2 regions of the Pseudomonas sp. 1L-B-1-E-C1 genome follow, and region 2 is predicted to be linked to the other one. Evidence: predicted binding sites of a transcription regulator. Region 2 holds the regulator's gene; the other holds the start of a gene.
What was found. Region 2 encodes sigma-54, which starts transcription at its own class of promoters, with help from an activator protein. Its sites were predicted from a motif close to ANTGGCATNNANNTTGCTNT; they were not measured.
Positions count from the first base shown of each region.

Region 1 (7,805 bases), on a different contig from region 2:
GGAGTTACCGATCGAGGACACGGTGATATCGACCTGCTGACCCGGTTTGGCAAACGCCGGCAGATCGGCACTCACCGACACCGCCGCAACGTTCTTCAGCTGCACGTTGCCCGATCCCGGCGGCACCTTGATGCCGAACTGCGAGAGCATGTTGTTGAAGGTCTGCAGGGTGAACGGGGTCTGCGTCGTCTGGTCACCCGTGCCGTTAAGCCCGACCACCAGGCCATAACCGATCAATTGGTTGGAGCGCACGCCGGAAATGCTGGCGATGTCTTTCAGCCGCTCGGCGTGTGCGGTGAAGGCCGCAGACATCAGTAATGCGGCCACCATAAGGCTTTTCAGATTCAACGTAGCCACCTAGAAAGGGAACAGCGGGCTGAGGAAGAAACGGTCGAACCAGCCTGGCTGACTCGTATCGGCAAACGCGCCGGTACCCGAGTAGGTGATGCGCGCATCGGCGACGCGGGTCGACGACACGGTGTTGTCGGTCGCGATGTCATCGGCGCGGACCATGCCGGCGATGCGCACCAGTTCGTCACCGGTGTTGAGCGTCAGCCACTTCTCGCCACGCACGGCGATGATGCCGTTGGGCAGCACGTCGGCCACGGTCACGGTGATCGAGCCGGTCAGGCTGTTGCTCTGCCCGGACTTGGCGTCGCCCTTGGTCGAACGGTCGGCGCTGTAGCCGGCGTTGAGACTCAGGTCGTTGCCACCGATCGGGTTGTTGGTGGTCAGGCTGGAGCCGAACAACGAGGTCAGACCGATCTTGTTGTCGCTGTTCTTGTCCATCTGCGAGTTGGCGTTCTTGCTCGCCTGGGTGCGCTCGTTCAGGGTGATGGTGATGATGTCACCGACCCGGAACGCCTTGCGGTCGCTGTACAGGTTCTGCTCGAAGCCGGCCTGATAGATCGAGCCGTTATTGGCGGCCGCCGGCAACGGTGTGCGCGGCAACACCGGGGCGTAGTAAGGGTCATTGGGCTTGGGCGCCGGAGCGACGCAGCCCGCGAGCGAGACGACCCCACCCAATGCCAGAACAGATACAAAGCGCTTCATGACCCTACCTCACGGTGTTGCTGGCGACCTCAGGCCGCCCCATAGACTGGATTACAGATTCTGCGTTACGAACGAGAGCATCTGGTCGGCGGTGGAGATCACCTTGGAGTTCATCTCGTAGGCGCGTTGAGTGGTGATCATGTTGACCATCTCTTCAACGGTGCTGACGTTGGAAGTTTCCAGGGTGTTCTGCAGCGTGGTACCGAAACCGTTCAGGCCTGGAGTGCCGATTTGCGGCGCGCCGGAAGCAGCGGTTTCCAGGAACAGGTTGTTGCCCACGGCTTGCAGGCCGGCCGGGTTGATGAAGTCGGCGGTCTGCAGGTTGCCGATCACTTGCGAAGCCGGGTTGCCGGCGATGGTGATCGACACGGTGCCGTCACGGCCGACAGTGAAGGTCTGCGCATCGTTCGGGATGATGATCGCCGGTTCCAGAGCGAAACCGCTGGCGTTGACGATCTGGCCATTGGAGTCGAGGTGGAACGTACCGTCACGGGTGTAGGACGTGGTGCCATCCGGCTGCAGGATCTGGAAGAAACCGCGACCGTCGATGGCCATGTCCAGCGGCTGCTCGGTGGTTTGCAGGCTGCCGGCGGTGAAGTTTTTCTGGGTGCCGACAATGCGCACACCGGTACCCACTTGCAGACCCGACGGCAGTTCGCTGTCCTGGGTCGACTGGGCGCCTGGCTGACGCTTGATCTGGTACAGCAGGTCCTGGAACTCGGCACGGTCACGTTTGAAACCCGTGGTCGAGACGTTCGCCAGGTTGTTGGAAATGGTGGTCAGGTTGGTGTCCTGGGCGGACAGACCGGTTTTGGCAACCCATAGAGCCGGAAGCATTCGATTCTCCTCGTGCGCCTGTTTTACGGCGCGACGTTCTGATAATTAGCTGATCTGCAAGACCCGAGCCATGGCCTGGTCGTCGTCTTTGGCGGTGTTCATCATCTTGACGTGCAACTCGAACTGCTTGGCCAGGGCCAGCACCGAAGTCATTTCTTCCACGGCATTGACGTTGCTCGATTCAAGGAAACCCGAGACCAGTTTGACGTTGGCGTCGGCTTGCGCCGGCTGGCCGTCCTTGGTGTAAATCGAACCGTCGAGACCTTTGTTCATGTTCTTGATGTCCGGGTTGACCAGCTTGATCCGGTCGACTTCGGCCATGACGCGTGGGCCCTCGCCCATCGCGCGAATGCTGATGGTGCCGTCTTCGCCGACCTCGACCTGCTGCTCGGGCGGCACGGCGATCGGGCCGCCATTACCGATCACCGGCATGCCGTTGCCGGCGCGCAGTACGCCGAGGGCGTCGATGTTGAGGCTGCCGGTGCGCACGTAGCTTTCGCCGCCATTAGGGTTCTGCACGGCGATGAAACCGTTGCCGGTGACCGCAACGTCGAGGTCCCGACCGGTCTGCACCAGCGAGCCCGGGGTGAAGTCGGTGGCGGGACGTTCGCTCATGGCAAACGCGCGCGCCGGAAAGCTGTCACCAAACACCGGCATCGACCGCGCCTGCTCGAGGTCGCGCTGGAAGCCGTTGGTGGAGATGTTCGCCAGGTTGTTGGCATGCGCCCGCTGCGCCAGTGCGTTCTGGCTGGCGCCGGTCATTGCCACATAAAGGTACTTGTCCACTGTGTTTCCTCTGCATGCCGGACGTTTGCCGCCCACCGCTGTACTGCTCAGCCATAAGCAATTTGCAGACCAACTTTTTATTGGCGGGCGAAGGCCCGGTAAACAGGGGGCTTGAGGGGATTGGAGGGGGAATCTGAAATGTGCAGAAGACGAAAAACCGGCGGTGTCATGCCGCTTCGCGGCAAGAGAGCAAAAGATCGCAGCGTTCCGCAGCTCCTACAGGGAACCGCGTTCCAAATGTAGGAGCTGCCGAAGGCTGCGATCTTTTGATCTTAAGCTTCGCTGTCTTTGCCAACCTCATACTCACGCAGCTTGTTGGCAATCGTGGTGTGCGAAACACCGAGCCGTTTGCCCAGTTGCCGACTGCTCGGGTGTTCGGAATACAAGCGCTCCAGCACCGCTTTCTCGAAGCGCCCGACGATCTCGTCGAGATTTCCATCCAGGGAAAAATCACCAAGCGGCTGACGCACGCCGTAATCCGGCAGACGGATATGCTCGGCCTTGACCTTACCGCCGTCGCACAATGAAACCGCCTGAAACAGCACGTTCTCCAGTTGCCGCACGTTGCCCGGCCAGTGGTAATGGCTGAGCCGCTCCATCGCCGCCGGGGCGAGTTTCGGCAGCGGGCAGCCGATCTGCCGACTGGCCTGATCGAGGAAGTGTTCAACCAGCGGCGTCAAACCGTCGAGGCATTCGCGCAACGGCGGAATGTGCAGCGACAGCACGTTCAAGCGGTGATAGAGATCCTGACGAAACTCGCCGCGCGCGCACAATTCGGACAAGTCTACCTGGGTGGCGCAGATCACCCGCACGTCGAGATACACCTCTTCATCGCTGCCGACACGACGGAAGCAGCCGTCCTGAAGAAAACGCAGCAATTTGACCTGCAAGCGCGGGCTCATCTCGCCGACACCATCGAGAAACAGCGTGCCGCCAGCGGTCAACTCCAGCAGGCCGAGCTTGCCTTCGGCCCGTGCACCTTCGAAGGCGCCTGGGCCGTAGCCGAACAGTTCGGTCTCGGCCATCGACTCCGGCAACCCGGCGCAGTTGAGCGCCATCAACGGCGACTGCCCACGCGGACTCGCGAGGTGACAGGCGCGCGCGAGCAGTTCCTTGCCGGTGCCGGTTTCGCCTTCTATTAATAGCGGCGCATCCAGCGGCGCCATGCGTCGCGCTTCGCGGACCACGGCGGCCATGACTTTCGAGCTCTGGAAGATACTGTCGAAGCCGCGCAATTCCTGCTTGCGCACATTGTAGATACGCTCGCCGACGCGATCGGCGCGGTGCAGGGTCAGCACCGCGCCGGCCATGGCCTCGCTGTCGTCATGCTCTGATTGCAGCGGTGCGATATCGGCGAGGAAGATGTCGCCCTTGACCTTGACCCGCATACCGTTGATTCGCGATTTGTTGGCGCGCACCAGTTCCGGCAGGTCGAAATCCTCGGCGTACCGCGACAGCGGAATCCCCGGCACTTCATCGACGCGCACCCCGAGCAACTGCGCCGCCGCGCGGTTGGCCGCCACGATCGAGCCGCCCATGTCGATCGACAGCACCGGAAACTCCAGCGCGCCGAGCAACGCATTCAATTCCATATGCCGGCGTTCGCTGGGCATCAGGCCGACGCGCTTGACCCCGAATACTCCGCCAATCGCCTCGAACTTCGGCCGCAGCGCCTGGAACTGGATGTTGATCAGGTTCGGACAGTGCAGATAGATCGCATTGCCATGCTCACCACCCACCTCGCCGCGCGCGACGTTGATCCCGTACGCCACCAGCAGATTGAGAATGTCGCGCAGGATGCCGATGCGGTTCTGGCAGTGGACTTTGATGCGCATAGAAAAGGCCCGACAGGTTTGAGAGGTGAACACATTCCCTTGTGGGAGCGAGCCTGCTCGCGAAGGCGGCGTCACATCCGATATCGATGTTTCAGCCAGACCGCTTTCGCGAGCAGGCTCGCTCCCACAGGGTTTTGTGGCGCGCTTGATGCAGAGTTTTCTATCGAGGCACGCAGATAGTTGTCAAGATTATGTGACAGCCACCGCCCTTTTCAAACCCGCCAATCGCCGTAAATGCGCATTAACCGACAAAGCGTAACGATAACTTTACGAAACCAGCAGAATTTTCCTACGCACACACGGCTAAACATGCTGCATGCCCGACCACTCTCGGGTATTCCTTAACCCATCGCTGGACATAACAAAAACGAATTTCCTAGCAGGAGAGCAGCATGAAGCAGACGCAATACGTGGCTCGCGAGCCCGATGCGCAAGGTTTTATCGACTACCCCGCCGAAGAACATGCGGTGTGGAACACGCTGATCACTCGCCAGTTGAAGGTGATTGAAGGTCGCGCGTGCCAGGAATACCTGGGCGGTATCGAAAAACTCGGTCTGCCCCACGACCGCATCCCGCAACTGGCCGAGATCAACAAAGTCCTCGGCGAGACCACTGGCTGGCAGGTTGCCCGGGTGCCGGCGCTGATTCCTTTTCAGACGTTCTTTGAATTGCTCGCCAGCAAGCAATTTCCTGTCGCCACGTTCATTCGCACCCGCGAAGAACTCGACTACCTGCAAGAGCCGGATATCTTTCACGAGATCTTTGGCCACTGCCCACTGCTGACCAACCCGTATTTCGCCGAGTTCACCCACACCTACGGCAAGCTCGGTCTGCAGGCGACCAAGGAAGAGCGCGTGTACTTGGCGCGGTTGTACTGGATGACCATCGAATTCGGTCTGGTCGACACCCCGCAGGGCAAGCGCATTTACGGTGGCGGGATTCTGTCCTCGCCGAAAGAAAGCGTTTATTGCCTGTCGGACGAGCCTGAACATCAGGTTTTCGATCCGCTTGAAGCCATGCGCACGCCGTATCGCATCGACATCCTGCAACCGCTGTACTTCGTCTTGCCGAATCTCAAGCGCCTGTTCGATGTCGCCCATGAGGACATCATGGCCATGGTTCGCCAAGGCATGCAGCTGGGCTTGCATGCGCCGAAATTTCCGCCGAAACCCAAAGCCGCCTGAACCGCGACTTTTACTGACAATTGCGCCTGTGCGTCGCCGCCACTTTGCTTTAGCGTGACGACATTGACGGCACACGCGCTTTAATAAAAAAACACACTCGTTTTCAGGAATACACCATGTCGACTTTGAACCAAGCCCACTGCGAAGCCTGCCGCGCCGATGCGCCACAAGTCAGCGACGAAGAACTGCCGATCCTGATCAAGCAGATCCCTGACTGGAACATCGAAGTACGCGACGGCATCATGCAGCTGGAGAAGGTTTTCCTGTTCAAGAACTTCAAACACGCGCTGGCGTTCACCAACGCCGTGGGCGAAATCTCCGAAGCCGAAGGTCACCACCCGGGCCTGTTGACCGAATGGGGCAAAGTCACCGTGACCTGGTGGAGCCACTCGATCAAAGGCCTGCACCGCAACGACTTCATCATGGCTGCGCGCACTGACGAAGTGGCGAAGACCGCAGAAGGACGCAAGTAATGCACTTCGACGCCATCGGCCGGGTCCCCGGCGATCCGATCCTCGGTTTGATGGAGGCCTATGCGCAGGATGCCAATCCGCGCAAGTTCGACCTCGGCGTTGGCGTCTACAAGGACGCCCAGGGCCTGACGCCGATCCCGGAAGCAGTGAAAATCGCCGAAGCGCGGCTGGTCGAAAGCCAGGACACCAAGACCTACATCGGTGGCCACGGCAATCCGCTGTTCGGCAAGGTCATCAATGAGTTGGTACTCGGTGCCGACTCGCAACTGATCACCGAACAACGCGCCGGCGCCACCCAGACCCCGGGCGGCACCGGAGCCCTGCGCCTGGCTGCCGACTTCATCGCCCAATGCCTGCCGGGCAAAGGTGTGTGGTTGAGCAACCCGACCTGGCCGATCCACGAAACCATTTTCGCCGCTGCCAAGGTCAAGGTCAGCCACTACCCGTACGTCGGCAGCGACAACCGCCTCGACATCGAAGCCATGCTCGCCGTGCTGAGGGAAGTGCCGAAGGGCGACGTGGTGCTGTTGCATGCGTGCTGCCACAACCCGACCGGTTTCGACCTGAGCCATGACGACTGGAAGCGCGTGCTGGAAGTGGTGCGCAGCCGCGATCTGCTGCCGCTGATCGACTTCGCTTATCAGGGTTTTGGCGATGGCCTCGATCAGGACGCCTGGTCGACCAGGCTGTTCGCGGCCGAAGTGCCGGAGCTGTTGATCACCAGTTCCTGCTCGAAGAATTTCGGTCTGTATCGCGATCGCACGGGTGCGCTGATCGTCTGCGCGACCAGCGCTGACAAGCTGATCGACATCCGCAGTCAACTGGCCAACATCGCCCGCAATTTGTGGTCGACACCGCCGGACCACGGCGCGGCAGTGGTCGCGACCATCCTCGCCGACCCAGAGCTGAAAGCGCGCTGGGCCGATGAAGTGGAAGCCATGCGTATGCGTATCGCGCAGTTGCGCAGCGGCCTGGTCGAGGCGCTGGAACCGCATGGTTTGCGCGAGCGTTTTGCGCACATTGGTGTGCAACGCGGGATGTTCTCCTACACCGGCCTGTCGCCGGAACAGGTGAAGCACCTGCGCGAACGCCACAGTGTGTACATGGTCAGCTCCGGCCGGGCCAACGTCGCCGGCATCGACGCCACCCGCCTCGCATCGCTGGCCGACGCCATCGCCGACGCCTGCAAATAGTCAGACACTGCAATAACCTGTAGGAGCTGCCGAAGGCTGCGATCTTTTGATCTTGTATTTAAAAGCAGAATCAAAAGATCGCAGCCTTCGGCAGCTCCTACATTTGTTTCTGCGGTGACCTTCTGGCTTCCTCCCTGCGGCCATCTGTCGCATTAATTTGAATTAAAAGTCTGATTGTCATTTTTCCTGCTGTATCCTGCGCAAGCTTTGTAAAAGCGCGGAGCACCTGATCTATCAACAGACTTAGCGAGGAGCGCAACCATGCACGAGATTCCCAATCTCCCCTTCCCGAGCCTGCACGTACCTGAGCAGACGACCCCGCAACACGCCGGCGCTGAAAAGCCCGAGCCGCAAGAAGCCGCTGACAGCCGCAAAGCCGACAGCGAAGAGTAAGACCCGCCGTACAGACCGTGTGGAAAGCGCTAACATGCGCTTTCCACACTG
Region 1 covers NZ_JBXAWN010000012.1:32,422-40,226, reverse strand. The annotation lists gene AC0Z4S_RS20660 (flagellar basal body P-ring protein FlgI) at 1-330, opposite strand, end outside; gene flgH (flagellar basal body L-ring protein FlgH) at 358-1,053, opposite strand; gene flgG (flagellar basal-body rod protein FlgG) at 1,105-1,890, opposite strand; gene AC0Z4S_RS20645 (flagellar basal body rod protein FlgF) at 1,936-2,676, opposite strand; gene AC0Z4S_RS20640 (sigma-54-dependent transcriptional regulator) at 2,949-4,511, opposite strand; gene phhA (phenylalanine 4-monooxygenase) at 4,904-5,695, shown strand; gene AC0Z4S_RS20630 (4a-hydroxytetrahydrobiopterin dehydratase) at 5,812-6,168, shown strand; gene AC0Z4S_RS20625 (amino acid aminotransferase) at 6,168-7,361, shown strand; gene AC0Z4S_RS20620 (hypothetical protein) at 7,623-7,754, shown strand.
Region 1: AC0Z4S_RS20645 (flagellar basal body rod protein FlgF) is a predicted target of sigma-54. The motif match lies at 2,731-2,750, and genes of this name have one in related genera.

Region 2 (7,805 bases):
GGGAAGGCCGCGCGGTGATCGACGTTGCTCTGGAACACACCGACCTGTCGCGCAGCCAGCTGGAAGAGTTGCTCAACCCCGAGAAGCTCACCGCCGGCGGCGTGTAAAACCTGCAACCGCTTTGGAGGCTCACCATGGAGCACTGGAAACGCACGATCGAACGGGCCAATCGCTGCTTCATGCTGGGCGAATTGATCGACGCCCGCGAGGCTTACCTGCAAGCCCTGGCCCTGGCGCAAGTGCTGTTCGAACGCTGGGCGGATGCCGACGAAGCGGTGGCGGCCTGCGTCGTCTCTCATCACAACCTCGCCGACCTGCATCTGCGCCTGAACCAACCGGAGGAGAGCGCCGAGTACCTGTGCGCCATCCATCAACGCCTGTTGCAGACCATGCAGGACGAACGCCTGCGCCCGGCCCTGCGTGAGGCGGCGCTGCGCCAGAGCAGCAAGACCTACGTCGAACTGTTGAATTTCATCAGTGAGCATGGTGAATACCCGCGCACCCAACGCCTGCTGCATCCCGACACCGGCAATGCCCGCCGCGCCTCAACTTCTCATCAGCATGGAGTCCATTGAAATGGCTTTTACCTTGCCTGCCTTGCCTTACGCCTACGATGCCCTCGAACCGCACATCGATGCGCAGACCATGGAGATTCATTACACCAAGCACCACCAGACCTACATCAACAACCTCAACGCGGCGGTTGAAGGCACCGAGTTTGCCGAGTGGCCGGTGGAAAAGCTCGTCGCCAGCGTTGAGCAACTGCCGGAAAAACTTCGCGCGGCGGTGATCAACCAGGGCGGCGGTCACGCCAATCATTCGCTGTTCTGGGAAGTGATGGTGCCCAATGGGGGCGGCAAACCCGACGGCGAGCTCGCCAAGGCCATCGACGAGCAGCTGGGCGGACTCGACAGTTTCAAGGAAGCGTTCACCAAAGCCGCGCTGACCCGCTTCGGCAGTGGCTGGGCCTGGCTCAGCGTGACACCGGAGAAAAAGCTCATCGTGGAAAGCAGTGGCAACCAGGACAGTCCGTTGATGAACGGCAATACCCCGATTCTCGGGCTCGACGTCTGGGAGCACGCCTACTACCTGCGCTACCAGAACCGTCGTCCGGAATACATCAACGCCTTTTACAACGTGATCAACTGGCCGGAAGTTGCTGCGCGCTATCAGGCCGCACTGGTTTAAGCCTTCAATAAAAACAATCCAGGGCTGACTATGGGCACTGAAACACTGGCGATTGGCAGCAGGCGGATGTTTCGTTACGCGGTGGGCTCGCTGTTGCTGTTGGCGGGGATGACTTTGCTGGTCGCCCACGGTTTGCACTGGCTGAATCTGGAACCGAAGCTGCTGCGCGCGCTGCAGGGCGGCGCTATTTGTGCCTTGGGCACGGCACTCGGCGCGGTGCCGGTGCTGGTGATCCGGCGCATGCCGCAAGCGCTCAGCGACACCTTGCTGGGATTTGGTGCCGGGGTGATGCTGGCGGCGACGGCGTTTTCGCTGATTGTACCGGGCATCGCTGCGGCTGAGAGTCTTGGCCTGACGCCGTGGGCCGCCAGTGGCCTGATCTGCTTTGGCATCCTGCTCGGCGCGTTCGGCCTGTATCTGGTGGATCGCAGGGTGTCCGGTGCCTCGCCGGAGATGCTCGTCGGCACGCTCGAGCATCCGGTGATTCCACCGCGCATCTGGCTGTTCGTGTTCGCCATCATCGCGCACAACATTCCGGAAGGCATGGCGGTCGGCGTGTCTGCCGGTGGCGGCATGGCAGACGCCGACAGTCTGGCGATGGGCATCGCGTTGCAGGATGTGCCGGAAGGTCTGGTGATTGCGTTGGTGCTGGCCGGGGCGGGGATGTCGCGGGTCAGGGCCTTTCTGATCGGCGCGGCGTCAGGGCTGGTCGAACCGGTGTTCGCGCTGTTGTGTGCGTGGCTGGTGAGTCTGGCTCAAGTGCTGTTGCCACTGGGGTTGGCACTGGCGGCCGGGGCGATGTTGCTGGTGGTGACTCACGAAGTGATCCCGGAGTCGCGTCGTCATGGGCATGACAAACTGGCGAGTCTTGGTTTGCTGATCGGGTTTTGTCTGATGATGGTGATGGATACGGCGTTGGGTTGAATGGAGGCGAGGAACGTTGTCCTCGCCCCAAGGATTACTCGCCTTCGTCGAAATACCTTTCGATCAGATCGACCAAGGCGTCCATGGCTTCCTGAGCCTGTTCGCCTTCAGTACTCAGATAAATTTTGGTGCCCTTGCCAGCGGCCAGCATCATCATCGCCATGATGCTCTTGCCGTCGACAGTCGTCTCTGGCGTGCGACCCACTCTGATCGTGCAGTCTGGGTACTGACCCGCTACGCCGACAAATTTGGCTGACGCCCGGGCGTGCAGACCCAGCTTATTGATGATTTCGATTTCACGAGCAGGCATCGCGGTGTGAATCCTTTAGGTGAGGTCGCGGTGGCGAACCTGGACGTTCTTCAGGGTTTTCTGCAGGGCCTGACCCAGGCGTTCGGTCAGGTAGACGGAGCGGTGGTGCCCGCCGGTGCAGCCAATGGCAATGGTGACGTAGGCGCGGTTGCTGGCGGCGAAACGTGGCAGCCACTTGTTCAGGTAGGTGTAGATGTCCTGATACATTTCTTCGACATCCGGCTGTTCCGCCAGGTACTCGGCCACAGGTGCATCGAGTCCGGACTGCGCGCGCAGCTCCGGTTTCCAGTACGGATTGGGCAGGCAGCGCACATCGAAGACCAGATCGGCATCGACCGGCATGCCACGCTTGAAGCCAAAAGATTCAACCAGGAATGCGGTACCGGGCTCCGGCTGATTCAACAGGCGCAACTTCAGGGTGTCGCGCAGTTGATACAGATTCAGGTTGGTGGTGTTGATTTTCAGGTCGGCCAGATCGGCGATCGGCCCGAGAAGGGCGCTTTCATCCTGAATCGCTTCGGCCAGTGAGCGATTGGCGTTGCTCAGCGGGTGGCGACGGCGTGTTTCGGAAAAACGCTTGAGCAGGGTTTCTTCGTCGGCGTCCAGATACAGCACATCGCACTGGATATGCTTGGCACGCACATCTTCGAGCAATTCCGGGAAACGTGACAGATGGCTGGGCAGGTTGCGCGCATCGATCGACACGGCAACCAGCGGCTGCGCGAGCTCGGTGTGGATCAGCGCGCGCTCGGCCAGTTCCGGCAGCAAGCCGGCCGGCAGGTTGTCGATGCAGTAGTAACCGTTGTCCTCAAGGACATTCAGGGCGGTACTTTTACCCGAGCCCGAACGGCCACTGACGATAATCAAACGCATGATCAGTGCCCGTTCTGCTCGTCCAGTACGACCTGGTACAAGGCTTCGTTACTCGGGGCGCTACGCAGTTTGTCGCGCACTTCCTTGCGATCGAGCATGCTGGCGATCTGGCGCAGCAATTCCAGATGCGCATCGGTCGCGGCTTCCGGGACCAGCAGCACAAACAACAGGTCTACCGGGGCGCCGTCGATGGCGTCGAAATCAATCGCAGCTTCGAGGTGCAGCAGGGCACTGACTGGCGCCGTGCAGCCCTTGAGGCGGCAGTGGGGAATGGCGATGCCGTTGCCAAAACCGGTGGAACCGAGTTTTTCACGGGCGATCAGCGCCTCGAAGACATCCTGCATCGCCAGATCCGGCACTTCGCGGTGGATCAGGTTGGCAATCTGTTCGAGGGCTTTTTTCTTGCTGCCGCCCGGCGCGTTCACCTGGGAACGGCCGGGGGTCAGGATGGTTTCAAGTCGGATCATGGGATAGGGGTGTTAACGACCGGTCGCGCCCTGGAGGAGGCTCTGGGTCTTTTCCTTATGCTTTTTGAGTTGGCGATCCAGCTTGTCGGTGAGTGAGTCGATCGCAGCGTACATGTCGGTATCTTCTGCGTTGGCGACCACTTCGCTGCCGGGGATATGCAAGGTGGCTTCGATCTTCTGCTTCAGCTTTTCGACGCACATCGTGACTTGCACGTTGGTGATCTTGTCGAAATGTCGCTCCAGTCGTTGGAGTTTTTCCTCGATGTAGGAACGCAGAGGTTGGGTCACTTCCAGTTGGTGTCCACTGATGTTGACTTGCATACAGCTTCTCCTTCGTTGCCAGTGCATAAAGCGGCAGGCCGAAAAGCCTGCCACTGGAACGCTGTAACGTGGCTTACATCAACCGCTTGCGTTCGCTCGAAGGCGCGATTCCGAGGGATTCGCGGTACTTGGCGACGGTGCGGCGAGCCACCTGAATGCCTTGTGCCTCCAGTAAACCAGCGATCTTGCTGTCACTCAACGGCTTTTTCTGATTTTCCGCCGCGACCAGTTTCTTGATGATCGCGCGAATCGCCGTGGACGAGCATTCGCCGCCTTCGGAGGTGCTGACGTGGCTGGAGAAAAAGTATTTCAGCTCATAAATACCGCGCGGGGTATGCATGAATTTTTGCGTGGTCACTCGGGAAATCGTCGATTCGTGCATGCCGACCGCCTCAGCGATGTCATGCAGTACCAGCGGTTTCATCGCTTCGTCGCCGTATTCCAGGAATCCGCGCTGATGTTCGACGATCTGCGTGGCCACTTTCATCAGGGTTTCGTTGCGGCTCTGCAGGCTCTTGATGAACCAGCGGGCTTCCTGCAATTGATTACGCATGAAGGTATTGTCGGCGCTGGTGTCGGCACGCTTCACAAAACCGGCGTACTGGGCGTTGACACGCAGGCGTGGCACCGATTCCTGGTTCAGCTCGACCAGCCAGCGCTCGTTGTCCTTGCGCACGATCACGTCAGGAATGACGTATTCGGCTTCGGTCGACTCGATCTGCGAGCCCGGACGCGGATTGAGGCTCTGCACCAGTTCGATGACCTGGCGCAGTTCGTCTTCCTTGAGCTTCATGCGCCGCATCAACTGGCTATAATCGCGGCTGCCGAGCAGGTCGATGTAATCGGCGACCAGACGCTTGGCCTCGGACAGCCACGGCGTCTTGGCTGGCAATTGGCGCAGTTGCAGGAGCAGGCATTCGCTGAGGTTGCGTGCGCCGATCCCGGCGGGTTCGAATTGCTGGATGCGATGCAGGACGGCTTCGATCTCATCGAGCTCGATATCCAGTTCCGGATCGAATGCTTCAAGAATTTCTTCGAGTGTCTCGTCCAGATAACCCTGATTGTTGATGCAGTCGATCAGGGTGACGGCGATCAGGCGATCGGTGTCGGACATCGGCGCCAGGTTCAGTTGCCAGAGCAGATGGCTCTGCAGGCTCTCCCCGGCGGAGGTGCGGGTGGTGAAATCCCACTCGTCGTCATCGCTGCTGGGCAGGCTGCTGGCGCTGGTCTGGTAGACGTCTTCCCAGGCGGTATCCACCGGCAGTTCATTGGGGATGCGCTCGTTCCATTCGCCATCCTCGAGGTTGTCCACCGTCGGGGCGGTTTCCTGATAGGAGGGTTCCTGGATTTCGGCGGGCTTCTGTTCGGCGTTGTCGGCCAAGGGATCGGCGTTGTCGAAGTCGTCGCCTTCTTCCTGGCGTTCGAGCATCGGATTGGATTCCAGAGCCTCCTGAATCTCCTGTTGCAGGTCCAGGGTCGACAATTGGAGCAGACGGATGGCCTGTTGCAGCTGCGGTGTCATCGTCAGCTGCTGGCCCATTCTCAAGACTAGCGATGGTTTCATGGCAGGGGCTTAACACCTTATTCGCCGGCGCTTTGCGCCATCCACTACAGGGCGCCGAAGCGCCAAACTTAAGCAAATTATATGCCTGAAACTGAAGTGTTTGCCTAGAGCGCTGTAACAATTAAAGCGGATAAATGCGCCTTGAATCGATACAGCGCTGTCGCGCTTACAGGCGGAACTCGTGACCCAGATACACTTCCTTGACCAGATCGTTGGCCAGGATGGTCTCGGCATCGCCCTCGGCGATCAGTTGACCGTCGTTGACGATGTAAGCGGTTTCGCAGATATCCAGCGTCTCGCGGACGTTGTGGTCGGTGATCAGCACACCGATGCCCTTGGCCTTGAGGTGGTGGATGATCTGCTTGATGTCGCCGACCGAGATCGGGTCGACACCGGCGAACGGTTCGTCGAGCAGGATGAATTTCGGCGCAGTGGCCAGAGCGCGAGCGATTTCCACCCGGCGGCGTTCACCACCGGACAAGCTCATGCCGAGGTTGTCGCGGATGTGGCTGATGTGGAATTCCTGCAGCAGGCTTTCCAGCTCCTTGCGACGGCCGGCCTTGTCGAGTTCCGGGCGAGTCTCGAGGATCGCCATGATGTTGTCGGCGACCGACAGCTTGCGGAAGATCGACGCTTCTTGCGGCAGATAGCCGATACCGGCTTTGGCGCGGCCGTGCATCGGCTGGTGGCTGACGTCCAGATCGTCGATCAGCACCCGGCCCTGATCGGCCTGCACCAGGCCGACGATCATGTAGAAACAGGTCGTCTTGCCGGCGCCGTTCGGGCCGAGCAGGCCGACGATCTGACCGCTGTCGATCGACAGGCTGACATCACGCACGACCTGGCGGCTTTTATAGGCCTTGGCCAGGTGCTGAGCTTTCAGAGTTGCCATTACTGGGATTTCTCTTGGGTTTTCTTCTTCGGCTGGATCACCATGTCGATGCGCGGACGCGATTCGGTGACTTTGCTGCCGGTAGCGCGACCGGCGCTGGCCAGTTTCTTCACGGTGTCGTAGACGATTTTCTCGCCCTGGGTGGTGTTGTTGTCTTTATCGACAACCTTGGCCTTGTCGATCAGTACGACGCGATTTTGCGCGGCGAGGTACTGAATCGTCACGCCCCAGCCCTGAACTGGCTTGGTGTCGCCGGCAGTCTGCAGTTGTTCGAAGTAGGCGAGGTTGCCGACCGACGTCACAACGTCGATATCACCGGTCGAGGTGCGGGTGATGGTCACGGTGTTGCCTTTGACGATCATCGAGCCCTGAGTGATGATCACGTCACCTTTATAGGTAGCTACGCCGTTCTTGTCGTCCAGCTGGGCGTCGTCGGCCTGAATGCGGATTGGCTGCTCTTGATCGTTCGGCAGGGACCAGGCGCTCGCGCTTCCCAGTGCTGCGCCCAGACTGAGCAAAATAGGGAGGGTTTTAACGAGCCTCATACTGTCCTCTTACGTTCGATTGCAGGTGTATCCTGCTGTCCTTCAGGTACGCTTTCATTCCGACGCCAGTCGACACGCCGCCAGCGCCCTCGATTCTAACGGGTTGCGCAGTCTGCGCATATTCCTGCTGCGGGAACACGGTCATGCGGGTGCTGGTGATCAGGGTGCCGCGATTTTTCTCATCGGTGCGCTGTACGCGGACCGAGTCGATCAATTCCACCTCGGTACCGCCCGAGTTCACTTCGCCGCGCTCGCTGGTCACGTGCCACGGGAAGTCGGTGCCGCGAAACATGTTCAAATCAGGCTTGGTCACCAGAGTGACATCGGTGGCCTTGACGTGCTCGGCCTTGTCGGAGGTCATCTCGTACTGCACCTTGCCGTCGGGCAGGTACTGAATGGTGTGCGTGTTGGTCGCGTACCAGTCGATAGGGTTCTCGGCAGTCGAGACCGGCGGCTTGTCGAGGAAGCGTTCCGGGCTGATGTTCCAGTAGCCGACCGCGGCGAAAATCGCCGCGATGCAGCCGAACAGCAGGAAGTTGCGAAACTTTTTGCTAAACATGGTCTGGCTCACAGGTACGCGGCGTTGGCCGCTTCGAGGCGGCCCTGGGCGCGCAGGATCAATTCGCAGAATTCGCGGGCGGCACCTTCGCCGCCACGGGCGCGGGTAACGCCGTGGGCGTGTTCGCGGACGAAATCGGCAGCGTTGGCCACCGCCATGCCC
Region 2 covers NZ_JBXAWN010000004.1:181,750-189,554, forward strand. The annotation lists gene AC0Z4S_RS09070 (class II fumarate hydratase) at 1-107, shown strand, start outside; gene AC0Z4S_RS09075 (hypothetical protein) at 135-575, shown strand; gene AC0Z4S_RS09080 (superoxide dismutase) at 577-1,188, shown strand; gene AC0Z4S_RS09085 (ZIP family metal transporter) at 1,219-2,112, shown strand; gene AC0Z4S_RS09090 (HPr family phosphocarrier protein) at 2,147-2,422, opposite strand; gene rapZ (RNase adapter RapZ) at 2,438-3,295, opposite strand; gene ptsN (PTS IIA-like nitrogen regulatory protein PtsN) at 3,298-3,762, opposite strand; gene hpf (ribosome hibernation-promoting factor, HPF/YfiA family) at 3,775-4,083, opposite strand; gene AC0Z4S_RS09110 (RNA polymerase factor sigma-54) at 4,157-5,647, opposite strand; gene lptB (LPS export ABC transporter ATP-binding protein) at 5,814-6,539, opposite strand; gene lptA (lipopolysaccharide transport periplasmic protein LptA) at 6,539-7,084, opposite strand; gene lptC (LPS export ABC transporter periplasmic protein LptC) at 7,071-7,643, opposite strand; gene AC0Z4S_RS09130 (KdsC family phosphatase) at 7,652-7,805, opposite strand, start outside.